Regions from separate parts of the Lactococcus sp. KTH0-1S genome, predicted to be linked through region 2. Evidence: riboswitches for the same ligand, from Rfam matches in the RefSeq annotation. Region 2 holds a riboswitch; the other holds the start of a gene.
What was found. Region 2 has a riboswitch for lysine ahead of dapA (4-hydroxy-tetrahydrodipicolinate synthase). Riboswitches for the same ligand answer to the same signal wherever they lie in the genome.

Region 1 (12,441 bases), 630 kb from region 2:
CACAAAGTCAGTGTAAACTTGAGATAGGTTTTATGAATTTAATGCGAGAAAGGAAGCGAATCTTAATACTTTTTACTAAAAGTAGATTTGCATAGGAAAATATGGAACTCAATGATTTGAAAGATTCACTGACTGCTTTAAAATATGGTGAAATTGCAACTGTCGCGATGATTGACCGAGGCGCATATGCTGAAATTGAAGAGTCTATTGAAGCGGAAAGTAAAGATGAAAAGATAAATTCTGGAATCTTTAAAGAGCTTGCTGCTACAGTTAAAGATGAAAACGAGGATTTAGTGGTAGTTGGTCGTTCAGATATTGATCAGGCACTGACTCCAGAAGATTTTTCGCGATTTATCGGTCAGATGACCAAGGAAAAACATATTATTTTTGTTGAGTGTCTCTATTTGGGAACAACAGAAATTAAAGGTTTTCTTAACAGCTTGAAAGAAAATAATCTTTTAGAAAATAGTAAATTGGTTCTGCTTGATTTGCCGCAATTAGAATACATGATGTTGCGAGACAGTTTGGCTGGACAATTTAAATTATAAAAAAGTTACTGACAAAAATTATCGCTCAGTCTGTAAGTTGCGTAAGCAAGCAGATGGGAGTGATAGAATTTTTGTCAGTAACTTTTTCTTATTGTTCACGGTTTTCTCTTTGATAAAGGCGAGAATTTTTCATAATATCTTTAAAAGTATTAATGATCGTTTCTTGGTAAGCAGAATTTTTAATATTTTGGCGAGCCAAATCTAATACGGCTTGTTCGCGAGAGTTATCTAAAATAGTAATTTTTTGTGCTTGTTTTTCTTGGCTAATTTCTTGAACAATTGTCATACGTTTCTCAAGAAGCTGAACGATTTCTTGGTCCACTTGATCAATGTTGTTCCGAAGTTCTTCTAGTTTATTCATGGTTTTTATTATATCATAGCCAGTAACACGAAACAACGTTTCATGTTGCTGACTTCTTTCTCTCATTATGACCGAACTCAGCGGGACGATAATTTTCCGCCGAGTGAGTGCGGCTCGACTTGTTGCTTTAGCAACATAGCGAGAGCGGACAACGTAGCGTAGAGAAGTAATAAGGTATCTACTTTGTTTCACTACGTTGTCCATACCACAGGTGTCTATTTTGTCAGCATTGCTAAAGCAACGGATAAAAGGGCTCGCTCGAAGCCAGCAAGCTGGTAAGGCGAAATGGCAGGAAGGACGCCATAGCTGGAAGCGACTGAAAAGGGAGCTTTCAGGTTGCAGATTAGAAAAGCATAGCTTTTCACCTTTTCGTCTGCGCATTCACGCTTTAGCGTGTTGCCTTTTTGGCAGTTGCTTGAGCGGCTAGTCAAAACGGACAGCGTAGTAGAAGCAGTGATGATTATATCAAAACTAATCTAAAATTTGCCTTTAAAAAATGATATAATGGATTATATTATTTTTGAGGAGCAACAAGATGAATAAAGAAGAAAAAATCGAAGGTTATGAGTTGCTTAATTTGCAACTAAAAGCGCTTCTTAGCGAACAAAATTATACACTTTCAAACTTAGCCAATGCAAGTAGTTTACTTTGGAGCTTTTTGCCTGAGCAAGTTTATACAGGTTTCTACCTCTACAATGGTGAAAAATTAATTTTAGGGCCATTTCAAGGGTCGGTATCTTGCGTTGAAATTATAATGGGCAAAGGGGTTTGTGGGGAATCAGCTCAAAATCGTCAAACCATTATTGTTGAAAATGTAAAGAAACACAAAAATTATATTTCTTGTGACGGTCGAGCAATGTCTGAAATTGTTGTTCCAATGGTTAAAGACGGTAAATTAGTTGGGGTTCTTGACTTAGACAGTTCAGAAATTGGTTTTTACGATGAAATCGACCAAAAATATCTTGAAGAATTTGCTAACATTTTATGTGAAATGACTGATTTTAAATTTTTTGAAGTAGGTTAAATCAAAATTTTAAAGGGTATCGGAGAAAAAAATGAGTGAAATAGTAAAAAAATTTATTGCTGACCGTTTTGGGGAAAAAGAAGGAACATCTGTAAATCCAGGTAATATTGGAGATGTTCGTGAATTTGCGCAAGAATTAGGAAGTTTTCTCTATCAATTACATCGGCTACCAACAACAGATGCAAAATTACCTAGTTTTGAAAATGCTTTTGCTGGTTCTGATTTGATTTTCTTTGAAGCTGAGATGATAGAACTTTTGAAAGTCTATCAAAAAGTTGTTCCTGCAGACCTTTTGCAAGAAAAATTTGATTTTGCAGCAAAAACAAAATGGTCCAAGAAACCTGTTTGGGTTTTGGGAGAATTGCTTACGCAAAATTTAAAAGTTACTGACGGAAAGTTAGTTAATGTCAAAATTACTGACAAAGCTGTTATTGGTGATCCAGCTTTTGATTTAGCAATTGCTTGGACGATTTTTGATGAAAAAGCACGTAAAATATTTTTTTCGGCAACCGAAGCAGATGAGGCAACGATTAATCGAGCGAGAATGTTCGCCCTCAGGCAGGCCCTCAGAAATTATCAATCACAAGATATTGATGAATTGATTCAATCACGTGATGCTTCAACTGAAATTTTAAAAGACTTAAACTATAGTCTTGGGCAAGATTTCTATTGAAACAAGCGGATATGAAAAGAATACTAAGTAAAAAATTGGAAGAGAAAAATGGCATATCAAGCATTATATAGAAAATATCGAAGTCAAAGATTTGATGAAATGGTGGGGCAAGAAGTTGTAGCAACAACATTAAAAAATGCGATTGTCAATCATCAAATTTCACATGCTTATCTTTTTTCTGGTCCAAGAGGGACAGGGAAAACCTCAGCAGCTAAAATTTTTGCTAAGGCAATAAATTGTCCTAATCAAGTGGATGGAGAGCCCTGCAATAATTGCTTTATTTGTGACTCAATCACTAAAGGAAGCTTAGATGATGTCATTGAACTTGATGCGGCATCAAATAATGGGGTTGACGAAATTCGAGAAATTCGAGATAAATCAACTTATGCTGCTAGTCAAGCCACTTATAAGGTTTATATTATTGATGAAGTGCATATGCTTTCCACAGGGGCTTTTAATGCACTTTTGAAAACACTCGAAGAACCTACAGAAAATGTTGTTTTCGTCTTGGCTACTACTGAATTACAAAAAATTCCAGCAACCATTATCTCGCGTGTTCAACGTTTTGCTTTTAAATCAATCACAACAGGAGACATTCGGACTTATTTAGCAAAAATAATGGCTGATGAAGGACTTGAATTTGACGGTAAAGCACTCGATGTTATTGCTAAAGCAGCTGAAGGTGGAATGCGTGATGCCCTCTCTTTATTAGACCAAGCCTTATCGTTTTCATCAGGGAAATTAGAAGAAAATGATGCGCTACTTGTCACAGGATCGATTGCTGCAGATGCTTTAGTAACATATGTTGCGGCACTTTTTGAGCATGATGAAGCAAAAGCACTGGCGGAACTTGATAAGATTTTTGCTGAAGGAAAAAATATGCTTCGATTTACGGAAGATTTATTAGCATACCTTCGGGATTTACTCTTGGATAAAAATTCTCAGTATGACCGTGGTCAAGTTTTTTCATGGATTGATATTGCAATTGAAAGTTTGAAAACGATAAAGGAAACGACTCAAACAAAAATTGCGGCAGACGTCATGACCATGCGTTTGGCTGAAATTGGACAAAATAATTTACTGACAGCCTCGCAAGGAGAAATCCCTAATCAGCTGACAGCCGAAATTGCTACTCTAAAAACCGAAATTAATCAATTGAAAGCTCAAATTTCAGCTGGTCAAATTCAGGTAAATTCAGATTCACAAAATAATTTATTGACAGGAAAAGTTAAAGCCAGTCCGAAACCAATAGCGTCTAAAAAACGCCAAATTAACAAAAATTTAATTTATAAAGCTTTGGCTGAGGCGACAAATGATGCTAGAAAAGCTGCTCTAAGTGCTTGGCCAGAACTTGTTGCTTCAGTTACTAAACCGGCAGACCGAGCTTTACTTAATAATACAGCGCCTGTCGCTGCGTCAGAAAATTTCCTTGTGGTGACTTTTCCTCATGAGAATCTTGCTAAAAGAGTCAGTGAAAATGAAGAATTGCAACTTTTTTGTGGGAATCTCTTGAGTTCAATTGTTGGATTTTCGCCAGAAATTATTTCTCTTGCTGAACAAGACTGGCAAGAAGTTCGAGCGGAATATGTTTCTAATTTAAAATCTGAAAATGTTCAAGAAGATGAAGAAGATGAAAAAGAGCCGGATGAAACGGTAAACTTAGCTAAAGAACTCTTTGGTGAAAAAGTAGTTGAAATTAATGATTAAACTAATAAAAAAGCCGCTCATTGAGCGACTTTTTTTAATCTTTATGACGACTTAAATCAACCTCTTTAAGGGGGATAAGTTTCGTTTTGTTTTTAAATTTATAACCCAAGTAAAGGATGAAGAAGAGTGGAATTGCGGCATACATGATGACACCTTGCACCCAAGTTTTACCAAAAAGAAGCATTGGGTCTTGGCCGAGTGTGACTAAAACAGTCATAATTAAGGCCAAGATTGGACCAAATGGGAATAGTTTTGCATGATAAGGTAAATTTTTAACATCTTTTCCTTGAGCAACATAGGCGCGACGGAAGCGGAAGTGGCTAATTGCAATCCCAATCCAAGCAATAAACCCTGTTAAACCAGAGGCTGAGACGAGGAATGTAAAGAAGCTAACTCCGTAAATTGATGTCAAGAATGTGAGTAAAGCAACAGCAGTTGTAGCTAATAAAGCAATGAAAGGAATCCCATTTTTTGAAGTTTTTGAGAAAATCTTTGGTGCGCCACCATCTTTAGCTAGTGAATAAAGCATCCGAGTAGAGGCATACATTCCAGAGTTTGCTGCTGAAACGACAGAAGTTAAAACAACGGCGTTCATGATAGAAGCTGCAATAGAGAGACCAACACGTTCAAATACAATTGTGAAAGGGCTTTGAGCAGCTGAATCTCCTCCAACTAAGTGGGGGTCGGTAAATGGAATGATAGCCGCCATCACGAAGATAGATAAGATATAAAAGACAAGAATACGCCAGAAGATAGAATTCATAGCTTTAGGAATTGATTTTTCAGGATTTTCAGCTTCACCAGCTGTAATTCCGAGCAATTCTGTTCCTTGGAAAGAGAAACCAGCGACTAAGAGTACGCCAAGAATCCCACCGCCGGTAGTGAAACTACCAAGTCCTCCGACAAAACCATGATTACCAACTGAAAGATTTTTAGCGACGTCAATATGACCGCCCATAATTCCAAAAATAGATAAGAAACCAATAATCAAGAATAAAACAACAACAGTAATTTTAATGGCTGACAACCAATATTCAGTTTCGCCAAAAGTTTTAACTGATAAGGCATTGATTGCAAAGACAATAATTAAGGCAATCAGTGAAAAAATCCAACTTGGAACATCTGGTAACCAGAATTTGATACAAAGGGCAACGGCTGTTAAATCAACCGCTACGGTAATTGCCCAGTTTAACCAATAATTCCAACCTAGAGCAAAACCAAAAGCTGGGTCAACATAACGTGTTCCATAGTCTGAAAAAGAACCAGAAGTGGGTAAATAAGTGGCCATTTCACCAAGTGATGTCATGAGGAAGTAAACCATTGCTCCGATAAGAACATAGGCAGTCAGTGCACCAAAGGGTCCTGCCGTGTGAATGACATCGCCTGAAGTCAGAAACAATCCAGTTCCGATTGTTCCGCCAAGGGCAATCATGGAAACATGACGTGATTTTAAGCCGCGTTTTACTTGCGTCTCAGTCGTTGAGTTTGAAGAATTTTCCAAAATTCTCTCCCTAATAAAATTTATTCTACACCGACTTGTTTGACTCAGACTCAACCTTACCCCTGTTTAGTTTAGAAAAGTCTGAGAAAAACAAAAAAAGCAATCCTACTAGATAGAATAGATTGCTAAAGGTCCGACAAAATTTTAAAAATTTTCTTGAACGAATAGCCCTCCGCATGGTTATTAACCATTTGCGACAGTCTAGTGAGTTTTTCTCACTAGCCCAAGAACCTTGCTGAGCAACAAAATTCTTTCGGCAACCTCTCCTCCTCTAAATACGCGTCTTTGTTGTGCTCCAACTCGGCGTAGATTCATATCGGTTGCGACCTCTATCGATGTGTTATTTGTAATTCTAGCGCAATTTTAAGATGATGTCAAGGAAGAGAATGTAAAATTAATTACAAATAATCACTTTCTTTGTAAGTTTATTCATTTGTCATTTATGATATACTTATGAGGATAGGACTGCTATGTCAGTCAATAAAAATCAGTCTTTTTACTGAAATTTTCTAGGAGCAAAATATGGATTTTATTCGTGCCATTATTTTAGGTATTATTGAAGGAATCACTGAGTGGTTACCTATTTCCTCAACAGGGCATTTGATTATTGCTGATGAATTTATTCGTCTTAATCAATCAGCAGCTTTTAAAGAGATGTTTGATGTTGTGATTCAGCTAGGAGCAATTTTGTCAGTTGTTGTTCTTTATTTTCATAAACTGAATCCATTTAATAAGTTAAATCCAGCTGACAAACAAAAAACCCCACGTGAAATTCAATTAACTTGGCGTTTGTGGTTGAAAGTTTTGATTGCGGCTTTACCAGCAGCGATTATTGGTTTACCACTTAATGACTGGTTGGACAAACATTTTTACCATTTTGTTCCTGTTGCCTTCATGTTAATTATTTATGGGGTAGCATTTATTGTCATTGAGCGTCGGTGGGTACCAAACCATGAATTTTCCGTAATGGATATTGACCGTTTACCTTATCGTGCCGCTCTTTACATTGGATTATTCCAAGTACTTTCTTTACTTCCAGGGACATCGCGTTCAGGTGCGACAATTGTCGGTGCTTTATTAATTGGTGTAAGTCGGGAAGTTGCCGCAGAATTTACCTTTTTCTTGGGTATTCCAGTTATGTTTGGGGCTAGTTTCATCAAAATACTTCACTTTTTCAAAAATGGGAATTCTTTAAGTTTTGAACAATTTGGGGTCTTGTTAGTGGCTTGTATAGTTGCCTTTGGGGTATCAATGGTTGCCATCAAGTTCTTGACCGATTACGTGAAAAAACATGACTTTACTTTCTTTGGGAAATATCGAATTGTGTTAGGGATTATCCTTCTTATTTATGCAATGTTTAAAGCCTTTTTGGGCTGAGAATGAGATAAATTATGCCAACTTTCTTTAGTTGGTATTTTTTATTTTAAAATACTTCTCTTTGCTGAGGGAAAGTTTAAATGTATTCTTGCTAAAAATAGAAAAAAGTGATAGAATATAACTCTGTGGGAAAAACTCACAACTTACGCAGGACTCAACCTGCGTCATTAGTCCAAAAGGAGGAAAAATCAATGACTAAATACGAAATTCTTTATATTATTCGCCCAAACATTGATGAAGAAGCAAAAGCTGCCCTCGTTGAACGTTTCGATGGAATCTTGACTGACAACGGTGCTGCAAATCTTGAGTCTAAAGACTGGGAAAAACGTAAACTTGCTTACGAAATCAATGATTTCCGCGAAGGTATCTACCACATCGCAACTTTTGAAGCTGAAACAACTTCAGAAGCTTTGAGCGAATTTGACCGTCTTGCTAAGATCAACCTTGACATTCTTCGTCATATGATCGTTAAAGTTGAAGCTTAAGAGCTTTCATTTCTAAGGAGAAGTTCATCATGATTAACAATGTTGTATTAGTAGGACGCATTACTCGCGATCCTGAACTTCGATACACCCCTCAAAATCAAGCTGTCGCAACATTTTCATTGGCTGTAAACCGTCAATTTAAAAATGCGAATGGCGAACGTGAGGCTGATTTCATTAACTGCGTTATTTGGCGCCAACAAGCTGAGAATTTGGCGAATTGGGCTAAAAAAGGAGCTTTGATTGGGGTAACTGGTCGAATTCAAACACGTAACTATGAAAATCAACAAGGTCAACGCGTTTATGTGACTGAGGTTGTGGCTGACAGTTTCCAAATGTTGGAAAGTAGATCTGCTCGTGAAGGTATGGGAGGCGGAACTTCTGCTGGTTCATATTCTGCACCTAGCCAATCTACAAATAATACTCCACGTCCACAAACGAATAACAATAATGCAACACCGAATTTCGGTCGTGATGCTGATCCGTTTGGTAGCTCACCGATGGAAATTTCGGATGATGACCTTCCATTCTAATAGGGTGAAATAATTGACGCTAAAGCGCCTAATTATTTCAGAGAAACCCGCTATGGCGGATTTCCTAACCCTCTTACTCGTTATTATGAAAAGCAGAATCGGCTTTTCATAATAACGTCGTAATCCTAAGAAAACTTTAAATAGACATCTAAAAATAATATAAGGAGAAATAAAATGGCACAACAACGTCGTGGCGGCTTCAAACGCCGTAAAAAAGTTGACTTCATCGCTGCAAACAAAATCGAAGTCGTTGACTACAAAGACACTGAACTTTTGAAACGTTTCATCTCAGAACGTGGTAAAATCTTGCCACGTCGCGTGACTGGTACATCTGCTAAAAACCAACGTAAAGTGGTTAACGCAATCAAACGCGCGCGCGTAATGGCTTTGCTTCCATTCGTAGCTGAAGACCAAAACTAATAAATGAAAGGCTGCTTCGGTAGTCTTTTTTTGTATAAAAATTTGACAAATAGAGTTGATATTTACTGACAGAATGTTTGGTTCCGTCCGAATTTACTGACCAGAAATTTGTCAGAAAAAGAGAATAGATTGATAACTTCATCAAGTATTTTTGATTAATACTATGTTTTTGTCAGTGAATTTATGATAAAATGGACAAATGATTGAATTGATAATAGGAGCAGTGCTCTTAAGTTTGTTAATTTATGGAATTTTTATAGAGCCTCATTTGATGAAAGTGAGACATGTAAAAATCGCTCAAAAACAAAATTTAAAAATTGCTCATTTTACCGATACCCACTTTGCTTGGCACACGACTAGTCATCGTTTTAAAAAATTTGCTCGAAATATTGCTAATGAAGAGCCAGATTTAATTATTTTTTCTGGAGATTTATTTGACAAGGTTGCTTGGGCAAAAAATCGAGATTGGACTGATTTACTGACGATATTGTCAGAACTTAAAGCTCCTCTTGGGAAATTTGCGATACTTGGTAATCATGATTTTGATGATGAAAAATCGTCAAAGTTTGTTGAAGAGTTTCTAGAAAAAGCTGGTTTTGTTCTGTTGAAAAATTCATCAGTTGTCAAAGATAATTTATCTATTTCTGGGGTTGATGACTGGCGTGAGGGACGGCCTGATTTTGAACTTGAGCCCATTGATGCAACATTTTCGCTTTTAGCCCTTCACGAACCGGATACTATTTTAGACATGGAGACAATTAAGGAATTTGATTTAATTCTTTCTGGTCATAGTCACGGAGGGCAAATTCGGATAGGAAATTGGCGTTTACGTAATAAGGGGTCAAGTAGTGCTGATGCTGGTTTGTATCAGCTCAATGACCGAACAAAATTGTATGTTAATCGTGGAATTGGTTTGACTTTCTTGCCTATTCGTTTTGGGGTGCCTCCAGAAATTGTGTATTACTACATCTAAAAAAATCTGTCAGTAATTTTGACAGATTTTTTTATTTTTTTATTTAAAAATTTACTGACAGCTTTGTTAAAAATTCTGTCATTACATTTCTCTTGCAGTCATGATCGTTTCGCGTCCCATATTGTCAACGGCTCGGTAGTGTAGAGGCCATTCAGGATTAAAAGGGTAGCCAAAATCAACGAGGATGGTTGTTGGACTATTGTCTTGAGAAAAACGAATAGAAAGTAAATTACCCGAATTAACCAAGTCAAAATTGATAATTGTTTCTAGTGGAAAAACGCCCTTGAGGTGATGGTCAATAATAAACCAAAAGGCATCAATGACTTCTCCAGGAATTGACGCAACGGTATCAAAACTTGCGTAGCGTCGTCTAGTGTTAGAAAATGCCATAAAATCACATCCTTTCTATAAGATCAATGGATAAATTCTAGGAAATACGGGAATCTCGAATGACTTTTCGGATTTCAGATAAAGTCCCTTCAGAAACATTTTTCATTTTCATTCCGTACATCATAAACAAGGCATCAAGCAAACTAATTTGAGAAACTGTGGAAGCAACAGCTTCAGGTCGAAATGAAATTTCTTCAGAAATTGAAATTAGAGCGACATCGGCCGCTTTGGCTAAAGGGGAACTCGCAAAAGAAGTCAATGCAATAATTGGAACCCCGCGACTCTTTAAAATTTCAACCAAGTGCATTGTATCTCTGTTTTTTCCTGTATGTGAAATAACAAAAGCACAATCGTCGCTCGTTAATTTTGCAGCTTGCATTTGTTGAAAATGAAAATCCTGATGATAAACGCAGTGCAAAGGCATTCTCAAAAATTTATGAAAAGCAATCAATGCGACAGCGTTTGAACCACCCAAACCAAAAAAACCGCAAGTGCTGGCATTGAGCAAAATTTCCATGGTTTGGTCAAGTTGTCTGTTAGTGATAAGGTTTAATGTAGAATTTAATGATGAAATATTGCCGTTGAAGTTTTTTGTCAGTATTTCTTTGTAATCGTCAGTTGGTGAAAGTTCGCTAAAAAATTCATCGTTTCGTGTCGAGTCCGTGGCATGAATGGCGAGTTTTAATTCTTGGAAGGAATTAAAGCCGATTTTTTTAGAAAATCTGGAAATTGTAGCCGTAGAGACATGAGTTTTTTGAGCAAATTCCTGAATTGAAAGCCTCGCTGCACTATCAATATTCGCAATTAAATAGTCAGAAATTGCCTGATCTGATTTACTGAGGTTATCATAATAACTTCGGATTCGGCTGATTAAAGTACGCGACATATCAAGCCTCCTTCTAATTGACTACATTATACCATAAATAAGATTCGGCGATTTCTCAAAAATTCCAAATTCCTAACTTGAAATTGTTTTGACAAATCAGAAAATATTTTACAAAAAATATTGTTGACAAATGAAAAAAAATTACTTATACTAAAGGTATAAAATGAAAGCGATACCACGGAGGAAAAAATGATGAAATTTGGTATGATTGGTTTAGGGAAAATGGGAATGAATCTTGTGAAAAATGCCGTTGACCATGAGATTGAAGTTGTTGCTTACGATCTAAATACAAAAGCGGTAGAGGAAGCTAAGGATTACTCAGACAATATTACCGCTGTCAGTACAATTGAAAATTTACTGACAGAATTGCCAGCAAGCAAAATTGTTTGGTTGATGCTTCCAGCAGGAACTCCTACAAATTCAACGATTGCAATGCTCTCTGAAAAGCTGTCAGCTGGCGATATTCTGATAGACGGTGGAAATTCTAATTACAAAGATAATTTAGAACAAAATAAATTACTGACAGAAAAAGGAATTAAATTTTTTGATGTCGGAACTTCTGGTGGAATGGCTGGAGCTCGTCAAGGCGGGAATTTTATGATTGGTGGAGATGATGAAAAATCTTGGACAATTATAGAACCAATCTTCAAAGCAATCTCAATGGAAGAGGGCTACCTCTATACAGGGAAACTTGGCAGTGGTCATTACTTGAAAATGATTCATAATGGAATTGAATATGGGATGATGCAAGCGATCGCTGAAGGATTTGAAATTTTGGAAGAGTCACCATTTGATTATGACTATGAAGCCGTTGCAAAATTATGGAATCACGGCTCAGTAATCCGAAGCTGGTTGATGGAGCTTGCTCAAGAACAATTTTCAAAAGACCCTAAACTAGACCAAATTATCGGTCATGTTCAATCTTCAGGAGAAGGAAAATGGACCGTCGAAGAAAGCTTGGACTTAGGCGTTCCTGCCCCAGTTATTGCCTTGTCACTAATGATGCGTCAACGCTCATTACAAGAAGATACCATGACCGGAAAAGTAGTTGCCGCTTTGCGCAATAGCTTTGGCGGACATGACGTAGAACAAAAATAATTTACTGACAGATGAGAAGCGTAAGCTAACTAGGACAAAAAACTTCTGTCAGTAAAAAACTACTGATGATGAAAGAAGTTTAAAGTCTGTCAGTAAATATATAGAAGAAAAGGAGCCTAAATGCAATATTTAATAGGCGTCGATTTAGGAACCACAGCAACTAAGGCAGTGCTTTTTGAGAAAAATGGAAAAATAGTTGCAAGTAGTAGCCAAGCCTATCCCCTCTATCGTGATGCTAGTGGGATGGCAGAAGAATCTCTTGAAGAAATTTTTGAAGCAGTTTTAGTGACAATCAGGGAAGTTTCAATTAATTTAGAAGATGAAGACGAACTTTTAGCCGTTTCATTTAGTACACAAATGCACTCACTAATTGCTTTTGACGAAAATTGGCAGCCACTTACAAGATTAATCACTTGGGCTGATACAAGAGCAGTAAAATACACCGAACAAATTAAAGCCTCTAAAAAT
Region 2 (12,441 bases):
TGAAGGGCTTCAACTGTTGCAACAACAGCTGAAAGAGGAAGATGTCAAAATTCTTAGTATAAAAGTTGAAAAAAAATCAAATAATTCTTTAAAAACAGATCTATATTTGAACTTACCAAAAGCTTATGAAGTCGCTTCGTTAATGAGTCTTTTGGAATCGAATGATAAGATTAAATCAATTGAATATTGACCTACTTTTATAAAGAAAAATACCCTAAAAGGGTATTTTTTAATTTCCAATTTTTTCAAGAATTATTTTACTTTCCTCAGTAGTACAAGCTACAAGTGGTAAACGTAAGCCACCAACTTCATATCCTTTTGCATTCAAAACCGTTTTGATTGGAGCCGGACTTGTGAAACTAAAAAGTGCATTTATTTTGGGTAATATTTTTCTTTGAATAGCCGCTGCTTTTTGAATAGAGCCCTGGTCTATTTCTGCAAACATTTCAAAAAATTCTTGACCTAGGATATGACTGGCAACCGAGATTACCCCCTGACCTCCCAAAGCTTTAGCGTGAAAAGCTAGCCCATCTTCTCCAGTATAAACTAAAAAATCTTTGGGTAGCTTTTCAATAAGATAAGCCAGATTATCAGTATTTGTACATTCTTTGATGGCAATTACATTTTCCAGTTCTGCTAAACGTAAGATGGTCTCTACCTGAATTTCAGTGACCACCCTTCCTGGAATATTATACAAAATAATTGGCAAATCACTCGCAGTAGCAATGGCTTTAAAATGTTGATAAATTCCTTCTTGGGAAGGTTTGTTGTAATAAGGAGTCACTGCAAGTCCCGCATCGATATACCCAAGTTCAGCAACTTCTTTGACAAATTCAACCGAATCACGTGTGTCATTAGTTCCAACACCCGCAATCAATGGAATACGGCCAGCCACTATTTTATTAACCGCAGCAAAAATTGCCAATTCTTCATCATGAGTAAGAGTAGGCGATTCGGCCGTTGTTCCAGCTAAGATAAGGCCTTCCGTATGATTAGCAAGTAAATCCTCAATGAGCTTAGGAAATGCTTCAAAATTAATTTGGCCATTTTCTTTAAAAGGGGTCACTAGGGCCGTGATGATACGTGCATTTTGTAATTTTTCAATTGTTTCTTTTGCTGACATAATTTCTCCTTATGTGTGAGCTTACTGACAAGCTCTTGTCAAGAGGTCAAAAAGAACCTCTTTTTATGCAAAAGAGGTTCTCAAAAGTTCGTCAAAAATGATTTTGATTAGCTCCCCTTTCTGTCAGTACTGACAGAAAGACAGTCTGTAGGATTTAACCACACAGCCCAAGAAAAATTTTGTGACAATTTTTCTTTCGGCAAAGAACGCCGCCATCAGCTTCAGTGCGTTCACCGCTCCACTAACTTCTTCGTCTTCGCAACCTCTAATTTTGTTTGACCCATTATAGCATATTTTAGTAAATGAGGTCAAAAATTTTATTTTTATACAATCTAATTTATTATTATCCTTTCGCCATTAATTGGATGAAATCTTCGATAACACGGCGATTTGGCTCATGAATATTTTTTGGAATTTCTTTAAATTTAAACCATTTCAGCTCTTCAACTTCACTCATTTGTGGTCTTAAACTCCCTATGAAATCTTGACAAATATAATAAAGGCCTGGCATATAAACTTGGTCCATATTGGGATAAGTCATAAATCGGTCCTGACCAGAATAAATTCCTAAAAGTTCAAGTTTACCTGCTTTTAGTCCCGTTTCCTCAAATAATTCTCGGCGAGCAGTTTCCTCAAGTTCTTCACCAACTTCTATGCCACCCGCATGTAAAGCCCAAGGCCCATTATCTTTACGTTTTTGTAAGAGAATTTTTTCATCAGAATAGACAATAACGCCTGCTCCCAGATAAATCAAAAGCTCATGACCAATTTTTTCACGAATTTTACTGATATAACTCATTTAACAGACCTTATTTCAGTTCAAACTTTAACTCATGAGTTGGTCTAACTAAGCGACGTTCATGTAGCGTTTCAGCAATTTGAACAGAATTCCAAGCTGCTCCTTTGAGTAAATTGTCAGAAACTACCCAAAGATGAATCCCATTTGCGGCATCCAAATCACGGCGAATACGACCCACAAAAGTTTCACGACGACCAACTGAATTAATGGCTTGTGGATAAATTTGATGAGCAACATCATCTTCTAAAACAGCTCCTGGGAATTCAGAAATCAAACGTTTAACCTCAGCGATGTCTGCTACTTTCTTTGTTTCAACATAAACTGACTCAGAATGACCGTAAAGAACTGGAATTCTGACACAAGTTGCCGAAACCGCAATTGAATCATCTTCCATGATTTTCTTGGTTTCATTTGTCATTTTCATTTCTTCATAAGTATAATCGTTGTCAGTAAATACATCAATTTGTGCAAGTGCATTGTAAGCAATTGGATAATGTTTTTTATCTCCAGCAGACGGTAAAATTTCTGCTGACAATTCTGTCAGTGCTTTTCCATCAAGTGCTTCTTGGAGTTCACGATTTGTTTCATTAATTGCTGACTGACCCGCACCAGAGACCGCTTGATAAGTGCTGACAATCACGCGTTCAAGTCCATAAGTACGACGTATTGGCTCTAAAGCAACCATCATTTGAATCGTTGAGCAATTAGGACAGGCAATTATTCCATTGTGTTTTTCCAAAGCATGTGCATTAACTTCTGGAACAACCAAGGGGACATTAGGGTTTTGACGGAAAAATGAGGTGTTATCTACGACAACAGCTCCAGCTTTTACAGCATAAGGGGCGTATTTTTCTGATACTGAACCTCCAGCTGAAAAAAGAGCAATATCAATGCCTTCAAAACTCTCCTCAGTCAATTCTTCTACAACAAGCTCTTGACCCTTAAATTCAACAATTTTTCCCGCCGAACGTTTACTTGCAAGCGCACGTACGGTTTCTATAGGAAGTGTAGATTCTTCTAATTGTTCAAGCATACATGTACCCACGGCACCAGTAACACCAACGACGGCGATATTATATTGTGTCATAATTGTCTGTCCTTTTCAGTAAATTATAATTATTATAGCGCTTTTAAGTTATAAGGGCAAGAAAAAATCTGCCTTTCGACAGAAATTTTTGTTTTTATTTAAACATAAGTTTAAAGACTGTAGCTGCAATTACTGCACCAACGATTGTGGCAACAACTGGAACCCAAGCGTACCACCATTTAGCGTCTTTATTTTCACCAACAACTGATTGTGGCAAGAAGCTATAAACGATACGAGGACCAAGGTCACGTGCTGGATTCAATGCTGCACCAGTTGGTCCACCAAATGCTGTAACCAAACCAACAAACATCAAACCAATAGCAAGCGCACCAATCATTTTAGATGATGAAGCACCTGAAACAGAAGCCCAAATTTGGCTTACTGTTGCATTTGCTGTAACATCAGCTCCTTGTTGTTGAGCATAGCTTGTCATCCATTTGATTGATTCTGCACCAAAGAAGTTCGTTGTAAAACTGAGAATTCCGAAAACAAATACAAACATTCCGATTACTTCATTGATAAATCCGTTGAAAATTGCTTTTCCACGATTTGAACCATTATCCAAAGCGTTAGTTGTTGAAAAAGCGCCTAAAGAAATTGCTCCGTCATTAGTTTTAGCGAAGTATTCTTTATAAATCGCTACAACAAGTAATTGACCAATAATTGCACCAATAAGTTGTGCCAAAATATATTGTGCAACATGTGCCCAAGGGAAATAGCCAGCTGAAGCGAGTCCAATTGTAATTGCTGGATTAATATGTGCACCTGAAACATTTGCAAAAGCAAGTACAGGAACTAAAATCGCAATTCCATATCCCCATGCAATTGCAAGACCACCCATGCCCTCATTTTTAGAGCCTTTGAGGGTTACCCCAGCAATTGTACCATTACCAAGCAAGACGAGAAGCATAGTTCCCAATCCCTCAGCAATATATTTTGTCATCCATGAAACATCCATGATAATTTCCTTTCTATTTTAAAAAATATTTAAAGATGTTGACACTTCAATTTTATCATATTTTTCTTAACTCTTGCTAATAATAACATTGAAAATATGATTAACTCCTACAATAGATTGTTTATAAGTTTTTGTCAGCATTGTATTCCTCTGATTATAGCAAGATTTTTTTATTAATTATTTTAATCGTTACGTAAAAAAAAAGCCCTCTTTCGAGGGCTTTTAAAGGCACTAAAAGTGTGTCAAAAAGGTTCACACAATTTGACAAATACTCACGCTTCCTGCGCGGAAAACCCAATTTCCCAGTATTCCTTAGCTTCGAAATTCTACAAAGTAGAATTATTCGACTCATCGCATACTTAAATTTTAACATATTATGCTAAATGAAACAAGAATCCAATCAAAATCCCTACCGTTCCCACGAAACTAAGGATACAAATAGTAAATCCTATCGTAAAATAATTCTGACCATAGCCATTATAATGAACCCTTTTAGTTCTTTTCCCACGATAAATAATTAAAGATATTACTGACAGAACCGTCAGTAAATATTGGATTGGTTGATTTTGTCCATACATTAAGTTCAAAATTGAAGCTACTCCCACAACAATTGCAAGTAAAATCCCCATCTTCTTTCCTTTCTATTTTTTAATTAAAATTTACTGACAGACCTGTTTATAATCAAAAGAGCTCTGACAAAAAATCAGAACTCCTTTTTCAATATTAGTCAAGCTCTTTGTATGCTTTAACTACATTTTCAGCAGTAAATCCGTAAGCCGGAAGAACGATATTTGCTGGTGCCGAAGCGCCCCAAGTATCTACTGTAACTGTTGCACCATCAAGTCCAACATATTTACCCCATCCATAACTTGTACCAGCTTCAATCGCTAAACGACGTCTTACAGCTTTTGGTAAAATTTCTTCGCGATAAGCTGCTTCTTGTTCATCAAAAATATTCATTGAAGGCATTGAAACGACACGAATGCCAGAACCCAAAGTCTTCTTGGCTTCAAGAGCTAATGCTACTTCTGAACCAGTGGCAATGATGATTCCTTCAAGTTTTCCTTCCTCTTTTGAAAGAATATAAGCCCCACGATTCAGACCTTCTTCAGCCAATTCATAAGTATCAGGTAAAACTGGAAGATTTTGACGAGTCAAAATAAGTGCGGTTGGACGGCTTTTACTTGATGCAGCACGACGCCATGCAGCCACTACTTCATTTCCATCAGCTGGACGAATTACATCCAAATTAGGAATTGAGCGAACAGAAGCTAATTGTTCAACAGGTTCGTGAGTTGGTCCATCTTCACCAACCGCGATTGAATCATGTGTCCAAACGTAAGTGACTGGCAAGCTTTGTAGAGCAGCCATCCGAACAGAAGGAAGCATGTAGTTTGAGAAGACGAAGAATGTCCCGCCATAGACACGAGTCCCACCATGCAAAGCAATCCCATTCATAATGGCTCCCATTGCAAATTCACGTACACCAAACCAAATATTACGTCCAGCATAGTTATCTGGCATGAAGTCCTCTTCAACTTTAACCATTGTATTATTTGAAGCCGAAAGGTCAGCAGACCCACCCCAAAGATTTGGCATTTGAGCTGATAATTCTTGAATAGCTTCTTGTGAAGTTACACGGCTGGCCTTGCTTGTTTCCATTTCATGCTTGGTCAAAGTAAGATCTGGCGTTTCATTTTCAAAAGCTTTTACGTATTGCTCAGCAAGCTCAGGGTATTTTTCAGAATAATCATCAAAAGTACTGCGCCATACTTGCTCCATTGCTTCACCACGCGCAACTGTCGTTTCTAAAAAGCGTTTTGATACTTCTTCAGGAACTGTAAATTCAGGGTAATTCCAACCATATGCTTTCTTGGCAAATGCAACACCTTCAGCTCCAAGAGGAGCTCCGTGAACTGCTGAAGTTCCTTGTTTTTCGGCACCAAAACCAATGACTGTTTTAACTTCAATGATTGTTGGTTTAGATTTTTCAGCTTTAGCCACTTCAACAGCTGCTGCGATTTCTTCTAAATCATTTCCATCTTTTACCAATAAATGTTGCCAGCCATATGATTCAAAACGTTTTTGAATATCATCAATAAATGACATTGATAAGTCACCATCTAGAGAAATATTATTTGAATCATAGAAAAGAATTAATTTACCAAGTTTCAATTTACCTGCAAGTGAAGCTGCTTCTTGTGAGACACCTTCCATCAAATCACCATCACCATTTAAGGCATAAGTGTAATGATCAACAATATCAAAACCAGGTTTATTGTATTGTGCAGCTAAATGTGCTTCAGCCATTGCCATTCCGACAGCATTGGCAATTCCTTGTCCTAAAGGACCTGTTGTTGCTTCAACACCATCTGTATGATTAACTTCTGGATGTCCTGGTGTTTTTGATTGCCATTGACGGAAACCTTTTAAATCATCAGTCGTTACATTATAACCTGCCAAATGTAACAAACTATATAACATTGCAGAACCATGACCAGCAGACAAGACAAAACGGTCACGATTTGACCATTTACGACTTGTCTTAGGGTTCACATTAAGAAATTTGCTCCAAAGTACATAAGCCATTGGTGCAGAGCCCATTGGAAGTCCAGGATGTCCTGAATTTGCTTTTTGAATCGCATCTAATGATAGAGTACGAATCGTATTTACAGCCAATTGATCAGTAGTATCAAACATAAGATTTCTCCATATTTTTTATTTATACTCACATTATAACACAAGTTAGAAACGGTTTTCATTCTCTGAAATTAAAATCTTTTTCTTTTTTTATGTCTTTATATGAAAATCTTTTTAATTTTGGTAGGAAAGGTTGCGGTTGACCTGTTTTATAAATCTTCAAATAATTTATTTTTTTCAATTATAACTCTTTACTTTTTGAATTAATTTTATCTCTTCTATTCAAAATTAAACTCGTCATTAGTACAATCAATAGAAAAATTAATATAAAGGAAATTAATGCTATTGACCCTGCCTTGCCAATTACCCCAAGCAATCCTCCTGAAACAATATAATCTGAATCTGCAAAGGTCGAAGCAGAATTCGCTCCAAACGAACCTAAGGCAGGCAGAATTAAAAGTGGCCCCCAAGCTAACAGTATTCCATTCGCTGTTGAGCCGATAATCGCCCCACGCAAACCGCCAAAAGCATTGCCATAAACTCCTGCTGCTCCTCCACAAAAGAAGATACCAACAACACCAGGAATAATTACAGTTGTTCCTAAGCCAAGCATGATTAGCATAGAAATAACTCCAACAATAAATGAGACAAAAAATCCAATTAAAACAGCATTGGGCGCATAAGGAAATACTATCGGAACATCTAATGCTGGTTTGGAGTTAGGAACAAGCTTTTTAGCAATCCCTTGAAAGGCTGGAATAATTTCTGACAAAATCATACGAACACCTTGAAGAACAACCACAAACCCTGCTGCAAAAGTCCCTGCTTGAATGACCGCATAGACAATATAATTAGTTCCAGCAGACAAAGCTGGACTTTCAACAAAATGAGGACCTGCAATTAAAGCTAAAATAACATAGACAACCATCATTACTAGAGAAATAGAAACAGTAGAATCTCTCAAAAACCCAAGGTTTTTAGGGATATTTAATTTTTCAGTTGATTTTTCTGGATCCTTATTTCCAAATTTTTCTCCAAGCCAGCCGGCTAGAGCATAGCCCATATTGCCAGTATGGCCCATTGCAACTCCATCGTTACTAGTGATCTTCCGCATATAGCGTTGAGTTAGAGCGGGTGTGATTGTCAGCAATGTTCCTTCAAATATTCCTCCTAACAAGATTGTCAACCAACCATTTCCTAGTCCAGCAGAAATAAGTACAACAGCTGACATTGTTGATACATAGAGCATTGCTTGCCCAGTCAAGAAAATATATTTAAATCTTGTAAAACGTGCAAGTATTACATTGACAATAAAGCCCACAATCATAATTAAGGCTGCGGGTGTTCCATACTTCACTAATGCTAAAGCAACCACCGCTTCATTGGAGGGCACAACTCCCTTAGCATTAAAGACATGTTGAAACATCGTTGCAAAGGGATTCAATGAGGTAACTAATATCCCCGCACCCCCGGTCAAAACCAAAAAACCTGCAAATGTTTTAATTGAACCTTGGATAACTGTACTTGCTGTTTTTTTCTGCAAAATCAATCCCAACATTGCAATTAATCCAACTAAAAGCGCTGGAGTGGTTGCGACTGATACAATAAAGTTTAAAATACCATTCATTTTATTTTTCTCCTCTAGTCTAGAAAAATTTTGTACTTTATAGATTCGATTTATTTTTCTTATTGATGACTTATGTTATTTTCATCAAGCACTTTATAAAGTGCTTCACGCGCAACTTCTTTATCAATAATTGACTGAAGTGGCATAATTTTTTCTGTGGGAATATTAGGAAGAGCAGATACTAATGTTGCCTCAACAAAAAAATAATCCGCTGCATCTGGTGTTGCTGACCCAACATCCATATGCTCCAATTCGAAATTATCAATATTTACTCCTGATTCTTCTAATAATGACTGAATGTTCATTTGAACCATAAAACTCGTTCCTAACCCAGATTGACATACACATGCAAATTTCATATTATTTTTCTCCTTCTTCTTCTAAAAGTATTTGTTCAACTTCTGTTGCATTTGTTGCTGCAAGTAACTGACCCAAGCGTTCTTTATTTGATAATATCTTAGTAAGTGTTGATAAAGCTCTAAGATGGGTCTCATTATCAATAGCTGCTAAAACAATAAAAAGTTTAATTTCATGCTTATCATCGTTCATTAACTTTACTGGATGTTCACATCTTAAAAATGACATTCCTAATTTTTTGACCCCTTCCTCTGGGCGAGCATGAGGAAGGGCAATTCCCAATCCTAAGTCAATATAAGGGCCGAAAGCCTCTACTTTATCAATAATAGCTTTGATATAACGCTCTTCAATTTCATGCTTATCAAGAAGGGGTTGTGCAGCTAATTCAATTGCTTCTTGCCAGGTCAATTTTCTATTGGTAAAATTTATTTTTTCTTTTGTAAGTAAATCTGTTAGCATAACTCCTGATAATTTCCCTTCTTTTCTAGTACGATTTAATTTTTTTTCAATAATTTTTATTAAATCCAGTTTACTTGCTGGTTTTTTTATAATAATATAAGGCTCTATTGAATCTAAAATAGTTTGAGCAGATGGTTTTATAAAACCTGGAAGCTGAAAATCTTGCAAAACTTGATTATAGAGCTTATTTTCTTCACGCTGCTCTGGAAAAGCTGACATAAGATAAACTTTTTTGTCTGACTTTACAGGAACCGTTGAAAAAATAATATCATATGAATTTATAGGTAATTTTTCAAAGTGAGAGACTCGAGCACTCAGAATAAATTCCATTGTCGGGAATAAACTCTCTAGTCTTTTTTGCATAATTAAACTCGAACTAATTCCATTTACACAGAGTACAATTGCTTTTAATGATTTACCTGAGTACTTATTTTTATAAATCTCTCCACCAAATAAAATGACAAAATAAGCTTTCTCAGATTCTGAAATTTCACCGACCTCTTCTTTTAATGGTTGAAGGACGTTATCCATCAGTAAAAACAAGGGGTGGTACTCTTTTTTTATCCGTTCAAGCAGGACATTTTTTAATTCAAAATGATTTTTCAATCGATAGTATGCAGGAGTTAGGTGAGCTAATAGTGCCATAAAGGTCTTTGTGAAATCATCGAATTCAATTGCTGCTAGTTTCATAACATTTTCCATAATGTTAAAGGCCATTCGGTATAAACCATTGTCTTGCTCAATTGTATTTTTTCCATCCGACATCCCAATAATTAATGATTTGAGTAGCTCATTAATATTTTCACTCCCCTTTTCAAAACCTCTACACTTGAGCAGACTTGCAAACATTAATGTCGAAAGATATCGACTATAAACAACCTCAATCTGTAGTTCTTGCATTATCTTTTTCAATAGCTGATTATTCTTAAAAATAGTTAATGGATCCTTATCATTTAAAACTTTTGATAAGATATAAAATCCTGCGTCCTCAGATAAATTTTGCAAATAATACCAAGCCTTCTCCTGTAAAATTTTCTCCTCAAAATTAAGGTAAAATCCTTTTTTTCTTGAATATTCAATCTGAATATTTTTGCGCATAAGCTCCTCTCTAAGTTTTTTTAAATCACTTAAAACCGTATTTTTACTTACTTGAAGATATTTTTGAAAAAGAGCTATTGAGAGGGAAGATTCATTTGTAAAAATAAGTAGATATATCAGGGAACGTCTTTCAACTTCTGATAAAATAAATGTCTTTTGATTGATAGAATAACGAGTTTCTTCAAAATTTTCTATTTTATCACAAATTGCTAAGCATTCATTTTTATATTCCAATTTTTTTAAACCTTGATTTTCTAATTTTTGATTAAATTCCTCCAATATTCGATAAAATTTTTCTTTATCTAGATTAGTGACCTCCAATATTCGCTCTAATTTCCATAATTTATGTTTTGAAAAAAAGAGAATGTCTAAATCATAATTAATCATAAAAACGCTCCCTTGTATTTTTTATTATAACTCAATTATTTTACCAAAATATAGCGCTTACAGTCCAAATTACTTTTACTAAATAAAAATAATTGGACTGAACTTTAGAAAATAAAAAAACTCCAAAAAATGAAGTTTTTTATTATTCAAAAGGGAAAATTAATAGCTAATTTTTATTTCTTAGCTGCCTTAAATGCTGCCATAAATTTCTTGGCATTTTCAGTAACTCCACTATAATTGTTGTTGGCTGCTGGAGCTGTAACCCCACCTCCAGCACTTACAGCTACTGCTCCTGCTGCAAACCATTCAGCAACATTATCAACATTTACTCCTCCCGATGGAAGGATATTAATATAAGGAAATGGACCTTTTAAGTCTTTTATCATTTTGGGACCTGTAATATCACCTGGGAAAAGTTTGATTAACTCTGACCCATACTCTAAAGCTTTTTGAGCTTCAAGTGGAGTTAAAATTCCCGGAACATAGGGAATCTGATAAAGATTACATATCTTTGCGACTTCTTTGTTAAAACTTGGACTGACAATAAATTGAGCCCCTGCAACAATGGCCAAACGAGCAGAGGTCGGATCTAAAACTGTCCCTGCTCCGATCACTACATCTGTTCCTAGATACTTGGCTACCAAATCAGAAATAACTTCGTTAGCTCGCGGGACTGAATAGGTCAATTCGATAGAAGTGATTCCTCCTGAGACGACAGCTTCTACGATTTTTAATGCTTTTTCGCCACTCTCAGCTCGGACGACCGAGACGACTCCTGATTGAATCACTTTATTTAATAATTCTGCTCTTTGCATGACTACATCTCCTTGTAAAATGCTTTTAATTCTTCTTTTGTGGGATAACCTTCACTATCTCCAGAGCTTTGAACTGCTAATGCTCCAACTGCACAGGCGCGCTTGACGGCTTCTTTTATGGTTTTTCCTTCAAGTAAGGCAGACTCAAGACCAACGGCGAATCCGTCTCCTGCTCCAACCGTATCAACAACTTTTGCTACTTTAAATCCAGAAACAAAATATTGTTCACCCTTTTTTAATTTTACAAAAGCACCTTCAGCGCCTAATTTGACAACTACAATCTTTGTGAGAGGGCTTTGCTCAAGGTAAAAATCAGCGATTTTTTCTGGTTCAGATGAACCGGTCAAGATTTCACCTTCATTTATTCCTGGCAGAATGATTTGACTTTGCTTTGCTAAATCATTGATAATTCTTATCATTTTTTCTTGATTATCCCAAAGTACAGGTCTTAAATTTGGATCGAAAATGGTTAAAATATCTGCTTCATTTAATTTTTGATTGAACCCTTGAAAAGTTTTTAAACTAGTTTCTGAAAGGGCTGGAAAAATTCCTGAGAGATGCGCAATTTTTATCCCTGATAAATCTATAGCTTTTAGTTCAGCAATGGATAAATTGGCCGCTGCAGTATTTTTGCGATAATAATCAACTTTTGGGTCGCCCTCACTTACTTTTTGTTTTAAATAAAAGCCTGTTGAATAGTTTTTATCTTTGGTGAGATAGGTCGTTTCAATCTCCGCTTTTTTGACTGATTCAATAATAAAATTCCCAAATGAATCCTCTCCGACTTTAGAAATATAAATTCCTTTATGTCCTAGACGACTCAAACCAATCGCAACATTTAGCTCCGCACCAGCTAAATATTTGCTGAAATGCTCAGCTGCATCTAAACTTATATCTTGATTTTCTGAGGCAAGAACGACTAAAGGTTCGCCAAGTGTTATAAATTCAGTCATTGATTAGAGTCCTCATCTTTGAAAAATCCAAAATAATCATGCACATTATTATAACTAATATCTTCAATCATTTTTCCAACAAGTGCTTCATTATCAGGGATTCTACCATTTTCAATCAACTGTCCAACAAAATTACAG

Region 1: linked by a shared signal. The riboswitch ahead of ACRYLU_RS11205 (amino acid permease) and the one ahead of dapA (4-hydroxy-tetrahydrodipicolinate synthase) in region 2 are both predicted to bind lysine.

The regions. Positions count from the first base shown of each region.
Region 1 is NZ_CP195165.1:2,270,822-2,283,262, reverse strand. It holds gene ACRYLU_RS11230 (hypothetical protein) at 102-548, shown strand; gene ACRYLU_RS11225 (chorismate mutase) at 637-1,101, opposite strand; gene ACRYLU_RS11220 (GAF domain-containing protein) at 1,445-1,933, shown strand; gene ACRYLU_RS11215 (phosphotransferase) at 1,965-2,606, shown strand; gene dnaX (DNA polymerase III subunit gamma/tau) at 2,655-4,313, shown strand; gene ACRYLU_RS11205 (amino acid permease) at 4,348-5,814, opposite strand; lysine riboswitch at 5,972-6,154, opposite strand; gene ACRYLU_RS11200 (undecaprenyl-diphosphate phosphatase) at 6,337-7,191, shown strand; gene rpsF (30S ribosomal protein S6) at 7,383-7,676, shown strand; gene ACRYLU_RS11190 (single-stranded DNA-binding protein) at 7,706-8,206, shown strand; gene rpsR (30S ribosomal protein S18) at 8,381-8,626, shown strand; gene ACRYLU_RS11180 (metallophosphoesterase) at 8,826-9,599, shown strand; gene ACRYLU_RS11175 (DUF960 domain-containing protein) at 9,681-9,989, opposite strand; gene ACRYLU_RS11170 (MurR/RpiR family transcriptional regulator) at 10,027-10,875, opposite strand; gene gnd (phosphogluconate dehydrogenase (NAD(+)-dependent, decarboxylating)) at 11,068-11,973, shown strand; gene gntK (gluconokinase) at 12,094-12,441, shown strand, end outside.
Region 2 is NZ_CP195165.1:1,641,054-1,653,494, forward strand. It holds gene ACRYLU_RS07905 (MgtC/SapB family protein) at 1-190, shown strand, start outside; gene dapA (4-hydroxy-tetrahydrodipicolinate synthase) at 230-1,123, opposite strand; lysine riboswitch at 1,224-1,399, opposite strand; gene ACRYLU_RS07915 (NUDIX hydrolase) at 1,467-1,922, opposite strand; gene ACRYLU_RS07920 (aspartate-semialdehyde dehydrogenase) at 1,933-3,009, opposite strand; gene ACRYLU_RS07925 (MIP/aquaporin family protein) at 3,104-3,967, opposite strand; gene ACRYLU_RS07930 (hypothetical protein) at 4,342-4,596, opposite strand; gene tkt (transketolase) at 4,691-6,667, opposite strand; gene ACRYLU_RS07940 (PTS ascorbate transporter subunit IIC) at 6,849-8,234, opposite strand; gene ACRYLU_RS07945 (PTS sugar transporter subunit IIB) at 8,294-8,593, opposite strand; gene ACRYLU_RS07950 (BglG family transcription antiterminator) at 8,595-10,535, opposite strand; gene ACRYLU_RS07955 (bifunctional 4-hydroxy-2-oxoglutarate aldolase/2-dehydro-3-deoxy-phosphogluconate aldolase) at 10,709-11,350, opposite strand; gene ACRYLU_RS07960 (sugar kinase) at 11,353-12,303, opposite strand; gene uxaC (glucuronate isomerase) at 12,300-12,441, opposite strand, start outside.